Regions from separate parts of the Pseudonocardia autotrophica genome, predicted to be linked through region 1. Evidence: riboswitches for the same ligand, from Rfam matches in the RefSeq annotation. Region 1 holds a riboswitch; the other holds the start of a gene.
What was found. A riboswitch is a leader RNA that binds a small molecule or an ion and turns the genes downstream of it on or off. The one in region 1 is predicted to bind cobalamin.
Positions count from the first base shown of each region.

Region 2: linked by a shared signal. The riboswitch ahead of Pdca_RS35695 (hypothetical protein) and the one ahead of metE (5-methyltetrahydropteroyltriglutamate--homocysteine S-methyltransferase) in region 1 are both predicted to bind cobalamin.

Region 1 covers NZ_AP018920.1:6,593,846-6,601,590, reverse strand. Annotated here, with positions in the region: gene Pdca_RS30675 (AAA family ATPase) at 1-546, opposite strand, end outside; gene mdo (NDMA-dependent methanol dehydrogenase) at 682-1,974, opposite strand; cobalamin riboswitch at 2,202-2,410, shown strand; gene metE (5-methyltetrahydropteroyltriglutamate--homocysteine S-methyltransferase) at 2,586-4,892, shown strand; gene Pdca_RS30660 (ABC transporter substrate-binding protein) at 5,009-6,535, shown strand; gene Pdca_RS30655 (ABC transporter permease) at 6,532-7,485, shown strand; gene Pdca_RS30650 (ABC transporter permease) at 7,482-7,745, shown strand, end outside.
Region 2 covers NZ_AP018920.1:4,612,597-4,620,341, reverse strand. Annotated here, with positions in the region: gene Pdca_RS21605 (putative cobaltochelatase) at 1-621, shown strand, start outside; gene cobO (cob(I)yrinic acid a,c-diamide adenosyltransferase) at 635-1,249, shown strand; gene Pdca_RS21595 (cobyrinic acid a,c-diamide synthase CobB) at 1,246-2,742, shown strand; gene Pdca_RS21590 (cobalamin biosynthesis protein) at 2,739-3,260, shown strand; gene cobA (uroporphyrinogen-III C-methyltransferase) at 4,072-5,292, shown strand; cobalamin riboswitch at 5,581-5,748, shown strand; gene Pdca_RS35695 (hypothetical protein) at 5,787-6,170, shown strand; gene Pdca_RS21570 (DNA polymerase IV) at 6,227-7,720, opposite strand; gene Pdca_RS21565 (4'-phosphopantetheinyl transferase family protein) at 7,717-7,745, opposite strand, start outside.

The DNA of each region.
Region 1 (7,745 bases):
GCCCAGCGTCTCCAGCAGCACCGCCTCCAGGGCCTCGTCGGCGCGGTCGACCTCGTCGATCAGCAGCACGCACGGCTGCTCGGACCGGATCGCCTCCAGCAGCGGGCGCGGCGCCAGGAACCGCTCGGAGAAGAAGACGCTCTCCTGCGACCCGATCCGGTCGACGGCCGACTCCAGGTCCGGGGCGTCCTCGACGACCTGCCCGATCTTCTCGCGCAGGATCTGGGTGTACATGAGCTGCTTGCCGTAGTCCCACTCGTACAGGGCCTTGGTCTCGTCCTGCCCCTCGTAGCACTGCAGGCGCAGCAGGCGGCGTCCGGTGGCCAGCGCGAGCATCTTCGCCAGCTCGGTCTTGCCGACACCGGCCGGCCCCTCCAGCAGCAGCGGCTTGTCCAGCCGGGTGAGCAGGAAGACCGTGGTCGCGAGCCGGGTGTCGGCGATGTAGCCCTGCTCGCGCAGGGTCTCCACGACCTGGTCGACGGACTCGAACGGCGCCGTGTCCGGCACGGGGCTCTCAGCGCTCGTGGAGTCGGGAACGGGAGTCACGCTGGGAATCTCCTTCACAGGCCGCACCGGAGTCGTGGTGCGGCGGGCCGCGCAGCCGACGGGCCCACCCATCGCGAGTATGACCTCGCGCGGGTGGGCCCGCTGGCGCGAACTGGGATCGGGCCGGCCGGACGATCAGCTGAGCAGGTCGTCCAGATCGCCGTTGATGGAGTGCTCGACGACCGGGCGGACGGTCTCGAAGGTGCACTCCTTCGGGTTGCCCGGGGTGCAGGCGTCACCCAGGACGTGGTTGGTGATGCGGTCGACGTCCGCGGCGTCACCGACGATGGTCGGCGCGTTCTCGTAGAACTTCGTCGGGCCGATGCCCAGCCGGTTCTTCGAGTAGGTGTCCTGCTTGACGTCGGCGAACTTCTCCGGGATGCCCACGTCGCGCAGCAGCCGGATGGACGCGGCGAGCGCGGCGTCGGCGGCCTGCGGCTTGGTCATGCCACGGGTGTCGACGCCCATCGCCTCGGCGATGTCGGCGAAGCGCTCGTAGACGACCGGCATGTTGAACGCCCACACGCGGGGCAGCGCGATGGCGTTGTTCAGGCCGTGGTGGGTGTCGTAGAACGCCGACACCGCGTGGCTGATCGAGTGGATGATGCCGAGGCCACCGGAGTTGAACGCCTGGGCGGCGATGTACTGCGCGTACATCATGCCCTCGCGGCCGGAGAGCTCCTGGCCGTTCCACACGGCCTTGCGCAGGCTCTGCGAGGTGAGCTTGATCGCGTGCAGCGCGTTGCCGAGCGACGGCTGGAAGTCCAGCCGCGAGACGTAGGGCTCGGAGGCGTGCGCGAGCACGTCGAAGCCGCACTGCGCGGTGTAGTCGATCGGGCAGTCGAAGTAGAGCACCGGGTCGTCGATCGCCAGGGTGGTCACCGAGGCGTCGTCGAACGCGACGTACTTGTGCGGGTTGTCGGGGTCGGTCGTGGTGTCGGTGATCACGTACGCCCACGAGGTCTCGGAGCCGGTGCCGGCCGTCGTCGAGACCGCGATGTGCGGCGGGTTCGCCGGGTTCTCGGACTTGTTGAAGCCCTCGAACTCGTTGACGTTGCGGCCGTCGTGGGCGACCGAGACGCGCGCGCCCTTGCAGGCGTCGTGCGAGGAGCCGCCGCCGATCGAGACGAACGAGTCACACTTGTTCTGCTGGTAGAGGCCCACAGCGTCCATGACGTTGTAGTCCTTGGGGTTCGACTCGACCTGGTCGTACACGACGACCTCGAGGCCGTGGTACTTCATCGACTCGACGATCTTGTGAACGATGTCGGTGCCGCGCAGGCCCGACGTCATGACCAGCGTCTTCTTGAAGCCGAGCTTGAGGGCTTCCGGGCCGATGAGCTCGTGCGCGCCGGGACCCATCAGCGCCCGGGGGAACGGGTGGAACTCCTTGATGGGGAACGGCTTGAGCAGCTCGTCTACCTGCATGGCAGCCCTTTCTGAGCACGCGGGTGGGGTCGAGCCGCACGCTAGGACCGGTTGTGGTCCCGGGCACAGGGGTGATCGCGATTACCCCTCGGCAGACCAGGCAGGGGACCCGTCTGAACGGAGGGGGGCAGGGTTAGGTCGCCCTCGACCGAGGGGAGGGCGACGTGTTGCCAAGATATGGCAACAGTCAGGAAAAGGCAACAGTCCGGGGACTGCGCCCGGTGGGTTATGGTCGGTCCGCCGACGGTTCGTGGCGCTCCCCGCGGGGGGTGCCGCGAGACAACAGGGAACCCGGTGCGAATCCGGGACTGCCCCGCAGCGGTGAGTGGGAACGACCGCCGTCATCAGCACTGGGAACCGACCCGGGAAGCGACGGCCAGTAGGCACGAGCACGACGCCCACGAGTCCGAATACCTGCCGCCGGTGCGTGCGCCGACCGGCGTGCGCGGATCCGTGGCCTCGAGGGAGGGCCGAACGGACGACCGGGTGCGCACCGTGCCCGCCGGCGCCACAGTCGGCACCGGTGTGGATGCGTCCGGGACGTGCCGTCGTGCCCTGCTCCGGCGGTGACGGGTCCTCCACCGCGCTCGCGAGGAGAGAGGGCTGTGAGTATGGCCAATTCTGTGCCGTCCGTTTCCAGTACCGGCAGCACCGTCCTGGGCTACCCCAGGATCGGGCCGAACCGGGAACTGAAGCGTGCCGAGGAGGCGTTCTGGGCCGGCCGGTCCGACGCCTCGGCGCTGCACGAGGTGGCGGCAGGTCTGCGCCGCGACACCTGGACCACGCTGCGCGATGCGGGGCTGGACCAGGTCCCGGGCAACACGTTCTCGTTCTACGACCACATTCTGGACACCGCGCTCGCGGTCGGCGCCGTCCCGGAGCGTTTCGCAGGCATCAGCGACCCGCTGGAGCGGCTGTTCGCGATGGCCCGCGGCCGGACCGGTGCTCCGGCCTGCGAGATGACCAAGTGGTTCGACACGAACTACCACTACCTGGTTCCCGAGATCGGCCCGGACACCCGGCTCGCGCCCGGATCGCGCAAGGCGATCGAGGAGTTCCGCGAGGCGCTGCGCTCCGACGTCGTGACCCGCCCGGTGCTGGTCGGGCCGGTGACCCTGCTGCTGCTCTCGAAGCCCGCCGAGGGGGCGCCGGAGGGCTTCCGGCCGCTCGACCTGCTCGGCCCGCTGGTCGAGGTCTACCGGGACCTGCTGGCGGAGCTGGCCGACGCCGGCGCCGAGTGGGTCCAGCTCGACGAGCCCGCCTTCGCCGCGGACCGCTCCGAGGACGAGATCGCCGCGCTGCGCAAGGCCTACGACCGGCTCGCCGCCGCGCCGCGCCGGCCGAAGATCCTGGTCGCGTCCTACTTCGGCGAGCTCGGCCCGGCGCTGCCGGTGCTGGCCTCGACGGCGGTCGAGGGCCTGGCCCTGGACCTGGTCGCCGGCGCGTCCGACCTGGACGGGATCGACGGCATCGAGGGCATCGGCGGCAAGCTCGTGCTGGCCGGTGTCGTCGACGGCCGCAACGTGTGGCGCACCGACCTGGACGCCGCGCTGGTCACCGCGTCGCGGCTGGTCGGCGTCGCGGGCCGGGTGGAGATCTCGACGTCGTGCTCGCTGCTGCACGTCCCCTACGACCTGTCGGTGGAGACGTCGCTGCCCGGCGACGTCGCCGACATGCTGGCGTTCGCCCGGCAGAAGGTCGACGAGGTGGTGCTGATCGGCCGTGCGCTGCACGAGGGCCGGTCGGCGGTGGCCGCCGAGTTCGACGCCGCGAAGACGACCCGCGAGCGGGTCGCGGCGGCCGCCCGCCGCAACGAGAGCGTCCGGGCCCGGCTGGCCGAGCTGGGTGCCGACCACTACCGGCGCGGTGCCGGCGACGTCCGGGCGAAGGTGCAGCGCGAGGCGCTGGGCCTGCCGGACGTGCCGACCACCACGATCGGCTCGTTCCCGCAGACCGCCGAGATCCGCAAGGACCGGGCGGCCCACCGGGCCGGCCGGATCGACGCGGGCGAGTACACCGAGCGGATGCGCCGGGAGATCGCCCGGGTGGTGGCGCTGCAGGAGGAGATCGGGCTGGACGTGCTCGTGCACGGCGAGCCCGAGCGCAACGACATGGTCCAGTACTTCGCCGAGAACCTGGACGGCTTCGCCACCACCGAGCTCGGCTGGGTGCAGTCCTACGGCTCGCGCTGTGTGCGGCCGCCGATCCTGCACTCGGACGTGTCCCGCCGCGACGGCAACCCGATCACCGTCGAGTGGGCGACCTACGCGCAGTCGCTCTCGGAGAAGCCGGTCAAGGGCATGCTGACCGGGCCGGTCACGATCCTGGCCTGGTCGTTCGTGCGCGACGACCAGCCGCTGGGGGACACCGCCCGGCAGGTCGGGCTGGCCCTGCGCGACGAGGTCGTCGATCTGGAGGCCGCCGGCATCCGGATCATCCAGGTGGACGAGCCCGCGCTGCGCGAGCTGCTGCCGCTGCACGAGCGGGACCGTCCCGCGTACATGGACTGGGCGGTGGACGCGTTCCGGATGTCCACCGGCGGGGTCGTGGACGGCACCCAGATCCACACCCACCTGTGCTACTCGGAGTTCGGTGAGGTGGTCGGCGCGATCGACGGCCTGGACGCCGACGTCACCACCGTCGAGGCGGCACGATCGCGGATGGAGGTGCTCGCCGATCTCGGACCCGGCATCCCGCGCGGGCTGGGGCCGGGCGTCTACGACGTGCACTCGCCGGAGGTCCCGGACACCGACGAGCTGGCCGGCCAGCTGACCGCGGCGCTGCGGCACATCGGCTCGGAGCGGCTCTGGGCGAACCCGGACTGCGGGCTGAAGACCCGCGGTGAGCCGGAGACCGTCGAGGCGCTCACCAACCTGGTCGCGGCCGCCCGCCGGGTCCGGGCACAGACCACCGGCTGACGCCGGTGCGCCCCCGCGGCGTCGCACCGGACCGGCCGTCACGGTGTGCGCCGCGGGGGCATCCCTCACGTTCTGTTGAGTGAACAGGTCTGCAGATGTAGGCATGGCCTGTGATCGTGACGACCCCGGGCGTGCGAGTGCTCGCCGCCCTGACCACTGCCGCAGCGCTGCTCCTGGCCGGCTGCGGCTCCCCGTCCGGCGGTGGGACCCCCGATCCCGCCGGTGAGCTGACCGTGGCACTGCAGTTCCCGCCCCGCGCCGACTACGCCTTCGACGCCGACGACGGCAAGCTGCTCAGCTTCCTGGGGGTCGGCGAGACGCTGACCACGGTGGACGACGAGGCCGCGGCCGCCCCCGGCCTCGCCACCGGCTGGGAGCAGGACGGCGACTCGTGGCGGTTCACCCTGCGCCCGGGTGTCGAGTTCCACGACGGCACCCCACTCACCCCGGAGGCGGTGGTGACCGCGCTGCGCTACGTCGCCGGTGTCGAGGCGCCGCCGCGCTCGATCCGCGACATCGGGTTCGAGATCGAGGCCGACGGTGCCGACGCCGTGCGGATCAGCACCACCGAGCCGGACCCGGTGATGCCGCTGCGGATGTCCAGCGGCAACCTCGCGATCCTCGCCCCGGCGGCATACGCCGCCGGGGACGCCCCCGACTACCTGCGCAGCGGGACCGGGCCGCTGGTGCTCGAGACGGTGAACGGGGTGGAGTCCGCGGAGCTGACCCGTTTCGACGGCTACTGGGGTGAGCCCGCAGGCGCCGCCCGGGTCACCGTCCGCTACGTCGAGGACCCGCAGGCCAGGGCGCTCGCCGTGCAGGCGGGCGACGTCCAGTTCGCCGAGGGCCTGCCCGCCGCGCAGCTGGAGCAGGTCCGCTCGGCGGGCGCCGAGGTCGTCGAGTACGAGGGCGCACGGACGGTGCCGTTGCAGCTCAACCAGTCCCGCGCGCCGTTCGACGACGTGCGGGTGCGCCGGGCCGTGACCGAGGCGATCGACCGGCCGGTGCTGGCCGGGCAGGTGCTCGCGGGCAGCGCGCAGCCGGCCGCCGACCTGTTCGGCCCCGCGGTCCCGTGGGGTGCGACCGAGCCGCCGGCGGGCGCCGACGTCGAGCGGGCGCGGGCGCTGCTCGCCGAGGCCGGGTACGGCCCGGAGAACCCGCTGACCGTGCAGCTGTGGACCTTCCCGAACCGGCCGGAGCTGCCCACCATCGCGAACGCGGTGCAGGCGATGCTCGGCGAGGCCGGGATCCGGGTCGAGATCACCGTCGGCAACTACGAGGCCCAGGAGCCCGAGGTGCTCGCCGGGAACTACGACATGTTCCTCAACTCGCGCAGCTACCTGTCCGACTTCCCGGACGCGGCCAGCACGCTCACCTCGGACTACACCTGCGCGGGCAGCTACGCGATCGACCAGTACTGCAGCCCCGCCTACGACGCGCTCGTCGACCGCCTCAACGGCACCGTCGACCCGGCGCAGCGCAGGCAGCTGTTCGCCGAGGCGGCCGGGATGCTCGACACCGACGCCGTCGGGGTGATGCTGGTGCACCCGCTCAACACCGCGGTGCTGCGCGGCGCGACCGGGTTCACCCCGGACCCGCTGCAGGTCCGGCCGGTGCTGCCGCAGCTGATCCCGGCCGGGTGACCGGACTCCTTCTCCTCCTGCGCCGGCTGCTGGTCGTGCCGCCGGTGCTGCTCGCCGCGTCGGTGCTGGTGTTCGCGTTGCCCCGCTGGATGGCGGTGGACCCGGCCCGCGCGGTGCTGCGGGCACGCACCGCCGAGGCCGTCCCGGACCCGGCGACCGAGGCGCGACTGCGGGTCGAGCTCGGGCTGGACCGGCCGGTCGTCGAGCAGTACCTGCGCTGGCTCGGCGGCGTGCTGCGTGGCGACCTCGGCTACGGCTACGTGTCCCGCACCCCGGTCCTCGAGCAGGTCGGCAGCGCGGCGATGGTGTCCGGCCTGCTCACGGTGCTCGCGCTCGCGCTGGCCGCGGCCGTCGGGATCCCGGCCGGGGTGTACGCGGCCCGCCGCCCGGGTGGCCGCTGGGACCGGTTCCTGGGCGCCGGGACGATCGTCGGGGTCGCGGTGCCCGAGTTCGTGCTCGCGCCGTGGCTGGTGCTGGTCTTCGGGGTGTGGGCCGGATTGCTGCCGGCGATCGGCTGGGGCGACCCGGCGCATCTGGTGCTGCCGGTGCTGACCCTCGCCGCGTATCCGGGGGCGCTCGCCGCGCAGCTGGTCCGGGCCGAGACGGTCGGCATCCTGCAGCGCCCGCACGTGCTGCTGGCCCGGTCGAAGGGCCTGTCCGGGCAGCGCGTGTTGTGGCGGCACGGGGCCCGGCTGGCGACCACCTCGGTGACCGCGCTGGCCGGGATGTTCGTGGCCGGGCTGCTCGGTGGCTCGGTGGTGGTCGAGGTGGTCTTCGGCATCCCGGGCCTCGGCCGGCTGTTGCACCGCGCGGTCCCGGCCCAGGACCTGCCGGTGATCCAGGCCGGGACGTTGATCGTGGTGGCGGTGGCGGTGACGGCCGGTGTGCTGGTGGAGGCGATCGCCACCGCACTGGACCCGGTCCGGCGCACGGCGGAGCGGGCCGGATGACCCGGCGCCGGGGATCCGCCGTCCCGGTGGCGGTCGCGCTGGCGATCGGGCTGCTGGTGCTGCTCGCCGGGCCGCTGCTGCTGCCCGATCCGGACCGGGCCGACTTCGCGGGCCTGCTCGCCGGGCCGTCCGCCGCGCACCCGCTGGGGACCGACCAGCTGGGCCGTGACCTGCTGTCCCGGCTGCTCCACGGCGGACGGCTGACGATCGGGCTGAGCCTGTTCGCGGTGCTGCTGACCGGTGCCGTCGGGGTGGCGGTC
Region 2 (7,745 bases), 2.0 Mb from region 1:
CCGGGGCTGCTCGTGCAGCGCGGCGACCTGCGCCGCGCCGAGCGGGAGGGACGCGAGGGGAACCTCGTGCTGTTCGTCGTCGACGCGTCCGGGTCGATGGCCGCGCGGAAGCGGATGACGGCCGTCTCCGGCGCCGTCCTCGGGCTGCTGCGTGACGCCTACCAGCGTCGCGACAAGGTCGGGCTGGTGACGTTCCGGGCCAGGACCGCCGAGCTGACCCTGCCGCCGACCTCGTCGGTCCCGACCGCGCAGCAACGGCTCGCGACCCTGCGCACCGGCGGGCGGACCCCGCTCGCCGAGGGGCTCCTGCGGGCCCGCTCGGTGCTCGCCGCCGAACGCCGCCGCGATCCCCGCCGCCGTCCGCTCGTCGTGCTGCTGACCGACGGCCGGGCGACGGTGCCGGCCCGCCCCGGCGGTGACCCGGTGGCCGACGCCCGCCGCGCGGCCGCGCTGCTGGCCGACGACGGCGTGCACACCGTCGTCGTGGACTGCGAGAGCGGGCACGTCCGGCTCGGACTGGCCGCGCCGCTCGCCGCGTCGGCCGGCGGCGAACTGGTGACACTGGACGAGCTGACCGCCGAGAGCGTGGGGGACCTCGTCCGGTCCGCCCGCGCGGCCTGAGAGGAGACCCGCCGTGCCGCAGGGACAGGTGAGTGTCACGCCCGAGGACGGGCTGACCACCCGGCAGCGCCGTAACCGGCCGCTGCTGATGGTGCACACCGGCGTGATGAAGGGGAAGTCGACGGCGGCGTTCGGGATGGCGCTGCGCGGCTGGAACCAGGGCTGGTCGATCGGGGTCTTCCAGTTCGTGAAGTCGGCCAAGTGGAAGGTCGGCGAGGAGGAGGCGTTCCGCGCGCTCGGCCGGGTGCACGACGAGACCGGCGAGGGTGGTCCCGTCGAGTGGCACAAGATGGGATCGGGCTGGTCTTGGTCCCGCAAGCAGGGCTCCGAGACCGACCACGCCGACGACGCGCGCGAGGGCTGGGCCGAGATCCGCCGCCGGCTGCGTGCCGAGCAGCACGGCCTGTACGTGCTCGACGAGTTCACCTACCCGCTGAAGTGGGGCTGGATCGACGTCGACGAGGTGGTCGCCGAGCTGACCGGCCGGCCGGGGCACCAGCACGTGATCATCACCGGCCGGGACGCGCCGCAGGCGCTGATCGACGCGGCCGACCTGGTGATGGAGACGACCAAGGTCACGCACCCGATGGACGCCGGCCAGAAGGGGCAGCGGGGGATCGAGTGGTGAATGCTCGCGCCCTGGTGGTGGCGGCGCCGTCGTCGGGGAGCGGGAAGACGACGGTCTCCACCGGCCTGATGGCCGCGCTGCGCAGCCGGGGCACCCGGGTCGCGCCGTTCAAGGTCGGCCCGGACTACATCGATCCCGGCTACCACTCGCTGGCGGCCGGACGGCCGGGCCGGAACCTCGACGTCGTGCTGCAGGGCGCCGAGCGCCTCGCGCCGCTGGCCCGGCACGGCTCCCGGGACGCCGACATCGCCGTCGTCGAGGGCGTGATGGGGCTGTTCGACGGACGCATCCCGGACGGTGCCGGTTCGACGGCGCAGGTCGCGGCCGCGCTGGGCGCACCGGTGCTGCTGGTGGTGGACGTCCGCGGGCAGTCCCGGTCGCTGGCCGCGCTGCTGCACGGCTTCCGGTCGTTCGACCCGGCGGTCGAGGTGGCCGGGGTGATCCTGAACCGGGTCGGGTCGGCGCGGCACGAGGAGGTGCTGCGCGCCTCCGCCGACGAGATCGGACTGCCGGTGCTCGGCGCGGTACCGCGCCGGGCCGAGCTCGCCGTGCCGTCGCGGCACCTCGGCCTGATCACCGCGGCCGAGCACGGCGCCGCCGCGACCGCCGCCGTCGACGCGATGGCCGGGCTGGTCGCCGAGCACGTCGATCTCGACGCGGTGCTGGCGCTGGCCCGCCCGCTGCCCGACGGCCCGGTCTGGGACCCGCACGCCGAGATCGCCGCAGTCACCGGTGCGGCGCCCGCTCCCGCTCGGCCGGTGTCCGGCGGCCTGGCCCGGGACCTGCACGCCGAGATCGCGGCAGCCACCGGCGCGGCGCCGGTTCCCGCCCGCCCGGTGTCCGGCGGCCCGATCCGGGACCTGCACGCCGGGATCGCCGCCACCGGCGCGGTGCCGGCCCCCGCTCGGCCGGTGGTCGCGCTGGCCGGCGGCCCGGCGTTCGGGTTCGGGTACGCCGAGCACGCCGAGTTGCTCGAGGCGGCCGGTGCGCAGGTGGCGGTCGTCGATCCGCTGCGCGATCCGGACCTGCCGGAGGGGACGTCCGCGCTCGTGCTGCCCGGCGGGTTCCCGGAGGAGCACGTCGGCGCGCTGGGGGAGAACCGGTCGCTGCGGATGGCCGTCGCGCGGCTGGCCGCGTCCGGTGCGCCGGTGCACGCGGAGTGCGGGGGCCTGCTCTACCTGTGCCGGGACCTCGACGGGGCACCGATGTGCGGGGTCCTCGAGGCCTCGGCCGCGATGACCGACCGGTTGACCCTCGGCTACCGGGAGGCCGTCGCGGTGTCGGCGTCGCCGCTGTTCCCGGCCGGGGCCCGGGTGGGTGCGCACGAGTTCCACCGTTGTGCCGTCACCCCGCGCGCCGGTTCGGCCCCGGCCTGGGCGTGGCGTGGCGCGGAGCCGGAGGGGTACGTCGTCGCCGGGGTACACGCCTCGTTCCTGCACACGCATCCGGCAGGCAACCCGGACTCGGTCGCCCGCCTGGTCGCAGGCGCGTGACCACCGGTTCCGGGCCGGAGCGCCGGCCCGGTGGGCGTCCGGCGCCGCAACCGGAGCTCGCACTCGGGATCGGGATGCGGCCCGGGGTGTCGGCCGCCGCGCTGCGGGCGCTGCTGCGCCGGGTGGCGGACGAGCACGGCCTCGATCTCGATCACGCGGTCGTCGCGACGCTCGACCGGCGGACCTCGGAGCCGGGTCTGCTGCAGGCCGTCGCACCGCGGACCCCGCGCGGATACCCGGCGGAGCAGCTCGCCGCGGTGGTGGTGCCGACGCCGAGCGACCGGGTCGCCGCCGCCACCGGAACGCCCGCGGTCGCCGAGGCCGCCGCGCTGCTGGCCGCGGGCCCCGGGGCGGTGCTGGTGGTACCCAAGACCGCCGCCTCCGGCGCGACCGTGGCGGTGGCGCGGCTGGCGCGGGCTACGCGGGTGGCGCGGGCTATGCGGATGGCGCGGCTGGCGGTGGGAATGGCGCCGTCCGGCGCCGCCCCTGATCCGTCCTCTGACACCGCCCCGGGCTGACGCCCCCGGCAGCCGCACGGGTTCGCCGAGTCCGCACGGGTTCGTTGCGTTCGCACGGGGTCGGATCTCGTGCGGATGCGGTGATCCCGTGCGAACGGTGCTCGGGCTCGTGGCCGGTCGCGTGGCGAGGGCTTTCTCCCCGTGCCGGGTGGCTGCCGGGGCGCAGGGTCGGCTGCGTTCGCACGGGTCGGCTGCGTTTACGCAGGCCGGCTGCGTACGCGTGGGTTCGTCGCGGGCCGCGTGCGCACGGTTCGCCGCGTCCGCATGGGCTCGCTCCATCCGCACGGGTTCGTTGCGTTCGCACGGGGTCGGACTTCGTGCGGATGCAGCGAACCCGTGCGAACGATGCTCGGTCGCGTGGCCGGTCCCGTGGTGGGGCGCCTCCCCGTGTCGGGTGGCTGCCGGTGCAGCGTCGCAGCGTCCGCACCGGTCGACTGCGTCCGCACCGGTTGGCTGTGTTTGGGCAGGTCGACGGCGTCCGCACGGGTTCGCTGCGCTCGCACGAGATCCGACCCCGTGCGAGCGCAGCGAACCCGTGCGAACACTGCCCGTGCCCGTGCCCGTGCCCGTGCCCGTGCCCGTGCCCGTGCCCGCTGCTGGGGCGGGGCTGCGCGGAGCCGGCGCCCGAGGCTCGGCAGGGCACCCGCCGGTGTGGGTTTGGCCTCTGCGGCGACTCCCGGAGGCGTTCCGGTCGCTATCCTCGACCGCCGCCGTCGCACGGGAGCCGGGGGCTCGCCGGACCGGGCAGGCATCGCCCGGGAACGGTAGGCAGCGCCGGGGAGGGCACACCGCGGCCGGGAGAGGAACGTCGTTGAGCGCGCAGCACGAGCAGTACCTGGTCGGCCTGGACCTGTCCGGCCGTCGTGTCGTCGTGGTCGGTGGAGGACAGGTCGCCCAGCGGCGGGTCGCCCGGCTGATCGCGGTCGGGGCGCTGGTCGAGGTGGTGTCCCCCGAGGTCACCCCGGCCGTCGAGGGGATGGTCTCGGCCGGTGAGATCACCTGGACCGCCCGCCGCTACGCCGAGGGTGATCTCACCGGCGCCTGGTACGTGATCGCCGCGACCGACGACGCCGCGGTGAACGAGACGGTCACCGCCGATGCGGAGCGGGATCGGGTGTTCTGCGTCCGCGCCGACGACGGCTCGCGGGGCACCGCCGTCACTCCGGCGACCGGGGCGCACGACGGGCTGACCGTCGGCGTGCTGGCCCGCGGCGCGCACCGCCGCTCGTCCGCGGTCCGGACGGCGCTGGTCGAGGCGTTGCAGTCCGGCGTCGTCGACGAGAACGCCGAGCCGCCGCAGCCGGGCGTCGCGCTGGTCGGTGGTGGCCCGGGCGACCCGGAGCTGATCACCGTTCGCGGGCGTCGGCTGCTGTCGCGGGCCCAGGTCGTCGTCACCGACCGGCTCGGTCCCCGTGACCTGATGGACGAGCTCTCGCCCGATGTCGAGGTCATCGACGCCTCCAAGATCCCCTACGGCCGTGCCATGGCCCAGGAGAAGATCAACGAGCTGCTGGTGGAGCACGCCAGGGCCGGGAAGTTCGTGGTGCGCCTCAAGGGCGGCGACCCGTTCGTCTACGGGCGCGGGTTCGAGGAGGTCCAGGCCTGCGCCGCGGCGGGGGTGCCGGTCACCGTCGTCCCGGGCATCACCAGCGCGTTCGCCGCGCCCGCTGTCGCCGGTACTCCGGTGACCCACCGGGGGGTGGCGCACGAGATCGTCGTCGTGTCCGGGCACGTCGCCCCGGAGGATCCGCGCAGCCTCACCGACTGGGCCGCGCTCGGCCGGATGACCGGCACGATCGTGCTGATGATGGCGGTGGAGCGGCTCGCCCGGTTCGCCGAGGTCCTCGTCGAGCACGGCCGCGACCCGCAGACCCCGGTGCTGATCGTGCAGGACGGCACCACCCGGATCCAGCGCACGGTGCGCGCGACGCTGGAGACGGCCGGGCGGGTCGCCGCCGAGGAGGACGTCAACCCGCCCGCGATCGTGGTGATCGGCCCGGTCGCAGGTCTGGAGGCACCCGTCGGGTCGTGACGGCCCGCACCGGCACAGTGCGTTCGGTGCGCGCCCGGCACGGTGCGTTCGGTGCGTGCCCGGCACGGTGCGTTCGGCGTGTGCCCGGCACGGTGCGGTCGGCGCCGGGCCGGCAGGGTGTGATCGGCGCCTGACCGGTACAGCGTGATCTGTGCTGGACGGGCGCGGTGTGTTCGGTGCCGAACCGGCAGGGTGTGTTCGGCGTCTGACCGGCCCCGGCCGGGCGGGGCCCCACCCCTCGGGCAGGCGTCACCGTCACCCGTTGTTGACCCCCCGACCGGCACGTGATGGGCTGACCGGGACGACGGTGCAGGAAGCCGGTGCGAGTCCGGCGCGGTCCCGCCACTGTCATCGGGGAGCGCTCCCCACCCCGTAGCCACTGCCCGGCAAGGGCGGGAAGGCGGGGGAGCGCGACGATCCGGAAGCCAGGAGACTGGCCGTCGTCGCAGGAGTTTCCACTGTTGAGGGCGCGGACCCTCGAGGAGGACATAGCGATGAGCGTCGACCCGCGCCCCGCACTGGTCGTACTCGGCACCGAGCAGGGCGGGCCTGCGGTCGGCTCCGGGGGCGAGGATCTGCTCGCGGAGGCCGACACCGTCTTCGCCTTCCCGGGCGAGCCCGAGTCGGTGGCCCTGTTCTACGCCGAGGCGTGGCGGGTGGAGCGGATCTCCCCGCGTGACGGCGTCGCCCGGCTCACCGGATGGGCCGCGGGTGGGCCCGCCGCGAACGGGGTGCTGCTGGTGGCCGGGGACCCGACCGCGGACGTCGCACTGATCGCGGTGCTCGACGGCCTCGCCCGCACGGCCCCCGATCTCGACGTCCGGGTCGTCGCGGGCACCCGGGTCGCCCCGCCGCATCGCAGTCCGCTGATCGGCTGAGACCCGGCCCGGGCGGCTGAGACCCGACCCGGGCGGTCGGCCAGTCGGTCAGTCGGTCAGTCGGCCGGGCGCCAGCTCCGGAGCGGATCGGCACGGGTCAGCTGCGGATCGGTGGCATCCAGCGTGCGGGTACGACCGGGGCCGGTCAGCGCGGTCTCGAACCGGACGGTGACCCGGCCGTGTCCGGCGCCCTGTACCCAGCCGTGGCCGTGCTCGGGATGGGTGGCGTCGTCACCGGCCCGCCACGGCCGGTCGGCGTCGTCGGCCGGTGGGTCGGGGCGCTCCTCGGCCGTCGCCGGGGGGATCACGTGCTCCTCGACGGCCACCGGTGCGCCGGCATGCCCCCGCAGCTCGGCCCCCGGGTCTCCTGCTCCCGGGCTCACCGCCGCCGGGCTCCCGGTTCCCGGCACCCCGGCGACCGCCGGTTCGGCCGGGGCCGCCCGCCACCCCTGTGCCGAGGGCACCGCGTCGAACAGGGCCAGCGGCGGCTCGTCGCCGAATCCCGACACCGACACCCCGAGCAGCCGCACCCCTCCCTCACCCACCGCGGTGTCGGTGAGCCGGCGGGCCACCGCGACGAGCGTGGCGAGATCCCGGCTGGGGAACGGTGTCGTCTCCGACCGGGTGTGGGTCACGAAGTCCCCGGTGCGGGCCTTGACCGTCACCGTGCGCGCGGCGCGGCCGTCGGCGACCAGCCTGCGGTGCACGGCAACGCAGATCGACTCGACGGCCGTGTGCACCGCGGACATCGCGGTCAGGTCGGTGTCGAACGTGGTCTCGGCGCTGATCTGTTTCGCGGCGCCGCGCGGGGCGACCGGCCGGTCGTCGATCCCGCGGGCGAGGCGGTGCAGCTCGGTGCCCATCGCCGAGCCGAGCACCCCGGTGACCTCGCGGCCGTCCATCGCGGCGAGCTGGCCGACCGTCTCGATGCCGATCCGGCGCAGCGCCTCGCCGGACACCGGCCCGATGCCCCACAGCGAGCGCACCGGCAGCGGGCCCAGCACGTCGTCCTGATCGGCGTGCGCGACGACCCGCAATCCGTCCGGCTTCGCCAGCTCGGACGCGATCTTGGCGATCTGCTTGCCGGATCCGGCGCCGACCGACGCGGGCAGCCCGGTCCGCTCCCGGACCGCAGCACGCAGCCGGGTACCGAACTCGCGCACCGTCTCCGGGGAGGCGCCGGCCAGTACCGGGGGCTCGATGAAGGCCTCGTCCACCGAGACGGGTTCGAGCACCGGCGAGAACTCGGCGAGGACGCCCATCACCTCGTCGGAGATCGCCTTGTACAGCGGGAAGCGGGGCGGCAGCACGGTCGCGTGCGGGCAGCGCCGCCGCGCCTGCCCCATCGGCATCGCCGAGCGGGCCCCGAACACCCGCGCCTGGTAGCTGGCCCCCGCGACGACGCCGCGCGGCCCCGCCCCGCCTACCAGCACCGGCCGGTCGGCCAGGGTGGGCCGGGTCAGCTGCTCGACGGCGGCGAAGAACGCATCCATGTCGAGGTGCAGCACCCAGCGCGCTCCGGCCGCGCCCGGCCGGTCCGGCGAGCTCACCCGCCCATGGTGCCCCGGACCACCG